DNA from 2 places in the Catenibacterium sp. CAG:290 genome. Region 2 is predicted to be linked to the other one. Evidence: a T-box and tRNA genes for the amino acid it is inferred to sense, from the RefSeq annotation. Region 2 holds a T-box; the other holds one or more tRNA genes.

Region 1 (5,658 bases), on a different contig from region 2:
TTGGAAGCATTGCAGCACCGATAGCACCACAGTCTTCTAATTCTGTTTCAAGTAGTGGAATATGATTTCTCATACCGACATGAATCTTCTGATTGAATTCTTTTGTTAGTTGATCTAGGAAATACTTCTTAGACTTCATAACACCGCCACCTACTACAAAACAATGTGGATCAACTGTATGTGCGATATTTGCAAATAATGTAGCAAGTTCACTAATGCATTCATCTGCAATACCCTGAGCTGTTTCATTACCTTCTGCAGCTAGTCTAAATACATCACCTGCATGATGTACTAAATCTTTACCAAGAGCTTCCTGACCCTTTCTAGTGATTGCAGTACCAGAACATTCTCCTTCTGCAGCACCTGGGTTTAAAGCCCCCTGCTTATAACCATTATTCTTAACGATAATATTACCGATTTCACCAGCATGTCCTCTACCACCAGAGATTAACTGTTTATTAACTGTAAAAGCGCCACCAATACCAGTAGAAACTGTTACGTAATAACAAGTTGGATAATTCTTACCAGCACCTAATACTGCTTCAGCAAGACCAGCAACATTTGCATCATTATCTAAGAATACAGGTTTATTGAATTTTGTAGATAACTTTTCCGCAATTGGATAATTTTCAAAACCAGGAAGGTTGCTTGCCATAATCATAACACCCTTTACAACATCAACTGGTCCAGGTACACCAATACCAATACCTTCTACATTTTCAATTCCACCACATACTGTATAATCGATTGCTTCAATCTGACGACAGATTTTTGCAGTAACAGCATCTGGTCCTTTTTCTCTTTCAGTAGCATCCTTCACTTCACTATATGACTGACCATTTTCATCAACAAGTAAAGTTCTTACGTTTGTACCACCTAAATCAATTCCAATAAAATACTTCATGTTCTCTATACCTCCTTGAAATATTATATTACAGATTACACTTTCACGCTATGAAAAAAGTTCTTTTTGTATCTTTTCTAACTGCTCTGGTAACTGTGAAGTAACCGTTTTACCTTTTAAGTAACTCATAGAGCCTATCGGATCCACAAAAGTTAATTGATAAGCATGAAGGAACTGATGATTAAGATGGAATTTCTTCTTTACTTCCCTATTCCATTCAAAATCTCCATATTTACTATCACCCATTACTGGATGTCCTGTCGCACTTAAATGAATACGAATCTGATGTGTACGGCCAGTAATAAGCTGTACTTCTACTAAAGAACATGTAGAACATCTTTTTAAGACATGCACTATTGTTTTCATAGATAAAGCCCCCGGTGTATCTTTCTTTACTAAATACATCTTTCCTTCATCTTCATTCTTTTTGACATATCCTGATAATGTAGCATCCTTCATATGTCCCATCGCAATAGTGAGATACTTCTTTTCAATGCCTTGTCTTGTTTTCATCATTGTATTTAAATCCTGAAGTGCACGCATATCTTTACCAAAGATTACGAGTCCACTTGTATTACGATCTAAGCGATGCACCGGACCTGGTGTAAAACTGATATTCTTTTCCGGATCATATTCACCCTTCTGATATAAATAAGTGAGTACCTGATTAGATAATGTATTCACTGATTCATTGATATCTTCATGAACAAGCAATCCTGCAGGTTTATCTACAATAAGAATATGTGCATCTTCATAAACAACTTTAAAAGTAATAGGTAACTCATAAATTGTTAAAGGCTTTGTATATTCCTTGAATTTATCTTCATATAAGAATAGTTCCACCTCATCTCCTGAATGAAGAATATAGTTTTCCTTTACTCTTTTACCATTTACTTTAACATCTTTTTTTCTTAACATCTTATATATAAGTGAAGAAGGTGCCTGGACTAACACTTTCTTTAAATATTTATCTATTCTTTGATGATCATCATATTGATCGATTACTAATTTTTTCATAACGTCTCCTTTACCCCCTCATTATAGCATACACCTCTTAGATTATGGTATAATAAAAGTCGAGGTGACAATCATGGAAAAACAAATAGATTCAACAACAATTTATGATGGAGCCATCATGAAGGTGACTAAGGAACATGTATTATTACAAGATGGTAATACTGCTGTACGTGAATGTGTATATCACCATGGTGGTGTATGTATTCTTGCGATAGAGGATGATGAAATTATTCTTGTAAAGCAGTTCCGTTATCCAAATAGATGCGATACATTAGAAATACCTGCGGGTAAGCTAGAATTAGGAGAAGATCCTGATAAGGCCTGTTATCGTGAATTTGAGGAAGAAACAAACAGACGTGCTAAAAATATGCGTCCTATCTTAAAGATGCTTCCTACGCCTGGTTATTCAAGTGAAATACTTAGAATTTATGAAGCAGAAGACTTTAAAGAAGTAGAAGATTCTTTACAGTGTGATGCAGATGAATTCTTAAATATCATTAAGATGCCTATCGATGAAGCTTACAAAGCAATCTTTGACGGACGTATTATTGATGGTAAAACTGTCATTGCAGTTATGTATGCTTATAACAGAAAACATTTTAAATAGTAAAAGAGCTCTTATGAGCTCTTTTTACTTAGTATAGAGTATTTAACAACTTCTACGATTGAAACAATCACTACATTCATAATATAACAATGAATCATCTTTAAAGCAGAAAGAGTCATCAATGTATTATCATTCATATAAGTATAGTAATCCGGAATAACATTCGTAATAGAATGAAGACCATTAAAGATGAATTCAAAAATTGATTCAACAACATCAATATAGCCTAAACTAATTGCATGCAATACCTTCACAACAGGCTGATCCATCATATTACCTAGCGCAATATGAACTACTAAACCAAGTAAGAGAATCATCAATGATAATAATAAGACATAACTAATATTAATAAAAGTATTAATAATATGATGATCAGGCTTCTTTTTTGGTTCTTCTACCACTGGTTCTTCTTTTTCTTCCTCTTTTTCTTCTGGAGCATTGTTTTCAGCTTCCATAACCTTTGCGATGACATCATTCAATGCAGCCGTATCCTGCGCATTCAGTGATAATGCGGTAGGTTCTTCTTTTTTTTCTTCTACTACAGGTTCTTCTTCCTTCTCTAATTCAGCTAGATCCTCATCACTGAAGGTAAAACGTCTTGGACGTTCTTTAGTGAGTTCAGAGAGTTTAGATATATAAGTAGATTTAATGATTTTTAATAAGTCAGGGTCATCCTTATAGACTTCCTGCAAGTTTGCGAATAAAGCCTTTAATTTAGCAACAGACATCTCTTTATCCATACCAAGAAGTGGCTCAAAGATCTTATAATCTTCATAACGACCAAAAAGAATATCATTCAATGCTTCATACATTGTATTGGCTACCTGATAAGAACAGCTGATTTCATCATCTCCTGCTTCTACCAAATCATTTAAATAAATAGTATTCATTCCAATATTATTAGCTGAATGAAGAATACTATTCATAGAAGTAATGACTAATGTATCTTTAGGTGTTACCTGGAATCTTTTATCAATATAAGCAAGCAGTTCTTCTGAAGGAAGTGCTTTAATATCTGTATCACATCCAATAACATAATCAACCTTACGATATAAAGATCCAAGTTCTAGATAATTAATAGCTGTTTTAGTTTTATGAGTAGAAACAACTGCAATTGGAATATTATTCTGACGAAAGTATTCAAATAACTCAACAACACCATCTTTTGGTGATAAACCCTTCATGTTCAAATAATTATATAAATCTTTTTCTACAGTTGCATTAAGCTTCTGACTATTAATCATCGTCGCAAGTGGAAGAGTGTCATACATTGAATACATATTACCTAAAGCATGATAGAACTCTTCAGGAGTGACAGTAATATTTTTCTTTTTACATAAGTTCTTATAGAAATTATAGCGGAGTCTGTTTAGGGGGAATATACATCCATCCAATTCTATGATTGCTAGTTTTAATTCTGTATCCTCTCTCATAAATAATACCCCTTTCCCTAATCTAACCTCCATTATAGCAAATTCCTAAATAATATGCTATCATATACAATAAAAAAGCAGAACCGAAGTTCTGCAATGTTTTTAAATGGTCTCCCCGCACGGGCTCGAACCGTGGACCCTCTGATTAAGAGTCAGATGCTCTACCAACTGAGCTACGGAGAGATAGTTCTTGATATTTCTATCAAGAATATCAGGTTTATCCTGTTAAATTTTAAATGGTCTCCCCGCACGGGCTCGAACCGTGGACCCTCTGATTAAGAGTCAGATGCTCTACCAACTGAGCTACGGAGAGAGGTGTGTCCTCAACCGACGAGTTATATATTACACGATTAAGAACACTTCGTCAACTACTTTATGAACTTTTTTTACTTTTTTTAAAACAAGTCATCATTGTTCTTATATTTAGAGTTTATGATAATTGTTTCTGTATGATCAATACACTTCTGTACTTCTGATGCAAAGTCCCATTCTGCTTCATAGCCTTCTGCTTTATAAGCCTTAGGTTTAGTAGCTGGGTTATGTGGTGTAAAGATTGTACAGCAGTCTTCAAATGGTCTAATAGAGATATCATATGTACCAATCTTTTCCGCAATCTTAATGATTTCTAATTTATCCATACATGCAACTGGACGAATAACTGGAGTAGTAATCACCTGATTGATTGTATTCATAGATTCAAGTGTCTGAGATGCGACCTGTCCGATACTTTCACCATTTACAATAGCCAAACAATCATTCTTCTTTGCAACACCTTCCGCAATTCTATACATCATACGGCGCATCACTGTCATAGCATAAGATTCATCACAATGATCATATACAGATAACTGAAGATCAGTAAATGGCACGATATGTACTTTAATAGAGCCATGTGTATAGTCTTTTAAGACATTGACTAGATCTAATACCTTTTCTCTCGCCATTTCATTTGTATAAGGTGGAGAAGCATAATGAATACATTCAATATCTACACCACGCTTCATAGTGAGATAACCTGCCACAGGTGAATCAATACCACCAGAAAGCATTAATAAAGCTTTACCACCAATACCTACTGGATAGCCTCCTGCACCTGGAATCATATTATCCATAATATAAATCGCATCTTTTCTATATTCTACACGCACTAAGATATCTGGGTTATGTACATCAACAGATAATTCTTTAGTTGTATGATGGAATACATAGCCTGCAATTTCTTTATTCATCTCAATAGATGTCTTAGGATATGATTTGTCATGTCTTTTTGTATCAATCTTAAATGTATTTCCTTCATCATGATCAATAATATAAGTAACAACTTCTTTTGCTTTTTCTAAGTCATGTTCCACCTTATAACATAATGAGAAGTTGTGAATACCAAAGATTGTCTTTAACTTATCTGTTACTTCTTCCGCATTTTCTTCATTTAAATAAATATAAAGACGGTCATATGTTAATTCATATTCTAAGGCAGAATAGTCATGAAGTATTTCTTTTGTATTCTTTAATAGTTTTCTAATGAATAGTTTACGGTTCTTTCCTTTTGTAGTTAATTCTCCAAAACGGACAAGGATATGATCTGGTTTCATCTAATTACCTCTGTTTCTTAATTCTATTTAATGTATCTTTTAAAGCATCTAGGAATGCATCTAATTCCTCTTTTGTAGTGAGATGTGAGAATGAAAGTCTTAATG
Region 2 (5,658 bases):
TCAACACCAGTCTTTTCTTTAATTGCTTCAACCATAGAGATTCTCTTGAATCCAGGTGCTAATGAAATAGAATGACCTTTGTATTCTACATCATAAGTACCATTGACAGTCATTGCGGCATTCGCAATGATACCTTCTGTTAAGTCCATCATACCTTCAAGGTCAGAGAATGCTTTATATACTTCGATAGTAGTGAATTCTGGGTTATGAGTTCTGTCCATACCTTCATTTCTGAATAAACGACCGATTTCATAAACGGCATCCATACCACCAACGATTAATCTCTTAAGGTTTAATTCTGTTGCGATTCTTAAGTAGAAATCTTTATCTAATGCATTGAAATGAGTGATGAAAGGCTTAGCTGCAGCACCACCAAGAATAGAGTTCATGATTGGTGTTTCTACTTCAGTATAACCTTTGTCATCTAAATAATGCTGGATTGAACGAACAATCTTAGGTCTCATGAAGGCTACTTTACGTGCTTCATCATTCATGATTAAATCAACATATCTTCTTCTGAAACGTTCTTCAGTATCTGTTAAACCATGGAACTTTTCTGGTAAAGGTCTTAAAGCCTTAGTAAGGTGTGTATACTTTTCTACTCTTACAGTTAATTCACCAGTATGAGTCATGAATACTTCACCATCAATACCGATAATGTCACCTAAATCGCTCTTCTTAACTAATTCATAAACATCTTCACCAACAGTATCTTTCTTGATATATAACTGGATTTTTCCATCTCTATCAAGAAGGTTCATAAAGCATACTTTACCTTTTCTTCTCTTTGCAACAATACGACCTGCAATACTTACAGCTGGTTTGCTTTCTTCTAATTCTTCTGCAGTCTTACCGCTATAGTTCTTTCTAATGTCTGAAGTATAAGCAGTCACATCAAATCTCTGTCCAAATGGATCAATTCCAAGATCTTTAAGTTCCTGTAACTTCTGTCTTCTTACTAATTCCTGATCAGTAAACTTTCTTTCTTCCATGTGTGTTCTCCTTCTTTAGAATATAAAAACTCTCATCCGCTAGGGACGAGAGTTAACCGTGGTACCACCCTTATTCATCTACATAAGTAGACCTCATTAAGCCTTAACGCGGCAACACGTTATTTTATCACGTTAGATCCAAAATACAGCTCCCAGTCTTTATTCATATCAACTTCCCCATTCCTTTACACCAGCCAGGAATTCTCTCTGCGTTCCATTGATATTACTCTTCTGTTCATAGCTTTTACTCAAGTATTATAGACAATAAATAAATATGTTGTCAAGGTCAATTTGTCAGCCTTATTCAATCTAATTTATCTATAGACGTTTTTCAAATCCACCAAGGATTTCTGAATCCTCACTAATAGTCACAAATGCCTGTGGATCAATATCATGTACAATCTTCTTAAATGTTTTCACTTCATATTTATTGATTGCACAATAGAGAATATATTGATCATTTTCTGTATAAGCACCCTTACCCATCCAGTAAGTTACACCTCTACCAGTCTTTTCCATAATCACATTCTTCATATCTTTTTCTTTAGTGAAGATTAATGCGATCACATTGATGTTCTGATAGTGGATATGGTCACTAATAAAATACAATACAAAAATAATAGAATACAGTGTAGTCTGTAAATCAAAGATAAATGCACAGCAAGTTAAAATAACTGCATTCAAACTTATTGATAACTTCCCTACTGAGAATCCTGGTTTAGTCTTAGATAAGCATACACCCGCAATATCAATACCACCTGCACTACCACTACCTTTAAGGGCAAGTCCTACACCAACGCCACACATAATAGCCCCAAAGATACAGTTAGATAACATATCGGGCATGATTGGATGTGTTAAGTTAGGTAAGAAAGATAATGTAATAGTCTGTACAACAACACTCATACCTGTTTTAATACAGAATTCTCTGTTCAAGATTCTATATCCCATAATAAATAATGGAATATTAATCATGAAGTTGATGATCCCTACAATGTTCATTGATTTAGGAATTGGTAGAAGTTTTCTTATAAAAACTTCGATAATCTGTGATGTACCAATTACACCTCCAAAGTTTAAGCCATTAGGTGTTACAAACAACCAGATTCCTAAAGATAATAAAATACTTCCGGCAATGACTTCGCCATACTTTTCTAGATTTTCCCTCATAGCGTCCCTCTTTCTTCTCATATCATAGAACATTTAAACAAATAAAAGAATGCCTTTCAAGCATTCTTAGTAAATTCCATATTCTATAAATAGATTCGCAATAGACTCAATGATATAGAGAACAGGCACCTGTGTTGCTGAACTATAAAAGTCACTATTTTTGGTAGTTGGCATATAGTACGTAAGAGCTAAATCAGACATCTTCGCAGCTGAGGAAGAAGCATTATTTGTGACTACAATGATTTTGATATCATATTTTTTTAAGTCTTTGATACGATCAATGATTTCTCTTGTTTCTCCTGAAACTGTGAAGAAAAGAGCACAGTCATTTTGATCATACATCCCCCTAAAACGGCTACTGAAGTCTCCACTATACATTGTACGTTTTCCCTTACGATTAAATAAAGAAGACGCAAACTTCGCAATCGCATCACTTAGACCAATGCCAGAACAGATCACCTCATGACTGTTCACAATTATTTCAGCAGCTTGATGAATAAGATCATCAAACTCTTTATTGTCTACACGATTAAAATAATCGAGAATATAATTTAAAGCACGTTTATTTTGTATAGGTTTATCTTCCTGATCCAGTTTCATTTCTGCTTTCCATTCTAAGAATCCTTCATAACCAAGTTTCTTAGCTACTCTTGTAATCATAGAAGAAGATACATGAAGATCTGTAGACAAATCTTTAAGTTTCATATGAATCACTTCATGACGATGAGAAATGATGTAGTTGTAAATATCTAATTCCAAATCACTTAATTGATTCATTTGATCTACCGTAACCATAAAATACCTCCAAAAGGTATTTTATCATACTTTATGCAAATCTCTTTTTCATTTTCTTATTCTGTTTCTTATTTTTCTTTTCAATACTCAACAACATATTCTTGTAGTCTTCTGACTTAATGTCTACAACAAGTGTATGTGAGACAATATCATGTAATGATTTCTTAGACTTTAAGACAATTACTAGTATTCCAGATAATATAGTAATAACGAGTCCTACTTTATTCCAGATAGAGGCAATATTGTATCCAGTTAATACATTGACTAACTGATGAAGCATATTACTACATGTATAAATACTTCCTTCTACTAAGAAGATCATAATAACCTGTCTGATGATCAGTTGTTTCACATTCACTTCTTGATAGTTGTCATTCACAATCTTCAATCCTAATAGTTTTTTACCTACAGTCTGTCCTTTCCAGATTATAGGTAATACTACATAGTACACAAATGCAACTGAAAGTGAAAGAACACCCGCAATCACTTGATAATATCCCTTAAATATAGATAACTGCTGAGGAATATAGACAGCATCCTTATGAAGAGACATATATAACAGAATAAGAGGAAGTGATGATAAGACACTTCCTAAATACCAATCAATACCATAAGCGATTATACCTTTGATATAACCTGTTTTATTCACAGGTTCATTTCTTAATTTATTCCACATCTTATCATCTTCCTTTATTAATTTAAGTGCTGATATAAAGCACCGATTAAGTTCGCATCATTACGATATTCACAAACTACGATTTCTGGTGGTAATGTGCTTGCATAACATGAATTATAGATTTCATCAAAGTTCTTTTTGATAAGTTCTAATAGTAATGGCTGTGCACTAATACCTCCACCAATGGCTACTTTTTCACAATCAAAGATCTGATTGATGTTGTAAATCTGTACTGCAGTTTCTAAACAGAACTGATTTAATCCTTTTAAAACAGCTTCATTTCCATTATTTGCCATTTCAAAGATTTCTTCACCAGTATAGTGTTCTTCTGTTTCTAATGCTTCCTGGATATGTAATAATAATCCATTGATTCCATTACTTGCATACCAAGATGTATCACCATCATATGGCTTATGGTAATCAGTGATGATATTAGAAAATTCACCTGCACCAAATCTACATCCACTTAATACCTTATGATCCTTAATTAAAGCACCACCAATAGCTGTGCCAAGAATCACTACAGCGCCGTCCTGAATATCTCGAAGACTACCAAAACCTAGTTCTGCATTAGCGGCACATTTTGCATCATTACCAATTGTGACTCTTACACCACAACGCTCAGATAGTAATTCTGCCATATTTATATCATGATTATAAGCTAAAGCACCACCAGTGTAACAATAACCCTTATTAGGATCAATTCTTCCTGGCATACTCATCGCAATACCAGATACATCAGAATATGTATTATAAAGAGATTGAACGCTATTTACAAATGAATCAAGGCAATCTAAGGGAGTAGGTACCTTACCTCTTTCATATATATTCTTTTCTGCATCCATTACTGCATATTTAATAGCACTGCCACCAACATCTAGAACTAAGTATTTTTTCATAATTTTTCTCCGTTACTTTCTATTACTTTCTTATACCAATCAAAGGAATCCTTCTTGCTTCTTGCAAGTGTTCCATGACCTGCATTATCTTTATCTACATAAATGAAACCATAACGTTTCTTCATTTCACCCGTACCAAAGCTAACACAGTCAATACATCCCCAAACAGTATAACCTAATAAGTCTACACCATCAATATCTACTGCATTTTTCATTTCTTCGATATGCGCTTTAAGGTAATCAATACGGTACTGGTCATGTACTTTTCCATCTATCATCTGGTCCACTGCACCGAAGCCATTTTCTACAATAAATAGAGGAAGGTTATAACGGTCATACATCCAGTTTAAGCTATATCTTAAACCTTTCGCATCAATTGGCCATCCCCACTCAGTCTTTGAAATATATGGGTTATCACATAAATCTGTTTCTTCATTATAGTCAAGGTTGACATCTCCATCACCCTTAACCGCAAATGACATATAATAACTAAATCCAATATAATCTACTGTACCCTGAGGAAGAACAGCTAAGTCTTCTTCAGTAATATCTAGATTGAAGTTCTTTCTTTCAAAGAAAGACTTCATATAACCTGGATAACGTCCTCTTGCATGAACATCCATATACCAGAAACGCTTATGGTTTGCACCTACTGCCTTCAACATATCATCTGGATTACATGAATAAGGATAAATAGGTGTCATCGCAATCATGCATCCGATCATCATAGAAGGATCAATGGCATGTCCTTCTTTAATAGCCATTGCACTTGCAACAAGCTCATAATGTGCTGCCTGATAAACAGTACGTTCTTTGTCTTCACCTTCTTCAAATATAATACCTGAGTTAGTAAATACAGCTACGTCTGCTTCATAGTTCGCCTGGTTGTTGATTTCATTGAAAGTCATCCAGTATTTAACTTTATTGTGGTATCTTTCGAAACATACTTTTGCGAATCTTACAAAGAATGTAATCATCTTTCTGTTTCTCCATCCACCATATTTTTCTACTAAATGATAAGGCATTTCAAAGTGTGATAATGTGATGACTGGCTGAATACCATTCTTTAATAGTTCATCAAACATATCATCATAGAACTTTAAACCTTCTTCATTTGGTGTTTCTT

What was found. A T-box is a leader RNA that pairs with one kind of tRNA and senses whether it is charged. The one in region 2 lies ahead of lysS (lysine--tRNA ligase), so its partner is inferred to be a tRNA-Lys.
Region 1: it encodes a tRNA-Lys, which carries the amino acid that the T-box ahead of lysS (lysine--tRNA ligase) is inferred to sense. The anticodon was not compared.

Annotation. Positions count from the first base shown of each region.
Region 1 covers NZ_FR898833.1:10,269-15,926, reverse strand. Annotated here, with positions in the region: gene QVO42_RS06885 (ROK family protein) at 1-904, opposite strand, end outside; gene QVO42_RS06880 (RluA family pseudouridine synthase) at 953-1,921, opposite strand; gene QVO42_RS06875 (NUDIX hydrolase) at 1,995-2,528, shown strand; gene QVO42_RS06870 (HAD hydrolase-like protein) at 2,540-3,961, opposite strand; tRNA gene QVO42_RS06865 (tRNA-Lys) at 4,069-4,144, opposite strand; tRNA gene QVO42_RS06860 (tRNA-Lys) at 4,199-4,274, opposite strand; gene thiI (tRNA uracil 4-sulfurtransferase ThiI) at 4,357-5,553, opposite strand; gene QVO42_RS06850 (cysteine desulfurase family protein) at 5,558-5,658, opposite strand, start outside.
Region 2 covers NZ_FR898860.1:44,917-50,574, reverse strand. Annotated here, with positions in the region: gene lysS (lysine--tRNA ligase) at 1-992, opposite strand, end outside; T-box leader at 1,031-1,240, opposite strand; gene QVO42_RS08885 (YitT family protein) at 1,311-2,162, opposite strand; gene QVO42_RS08880 (MurR/RpiR family transcriptional regulator) at 2,229-2,957, opposite strand; gene QVO42_RS08875 (RDD family protein) at 2,989-3,633, opposite strand; gene QVO42_RS08870 (ROK family protein) at 3,651-4,532, opposite strand; gene QVO42_RS08865 (6-phospho-beta-glucosidase) at 4,529-5,658, opposite strand, start outside.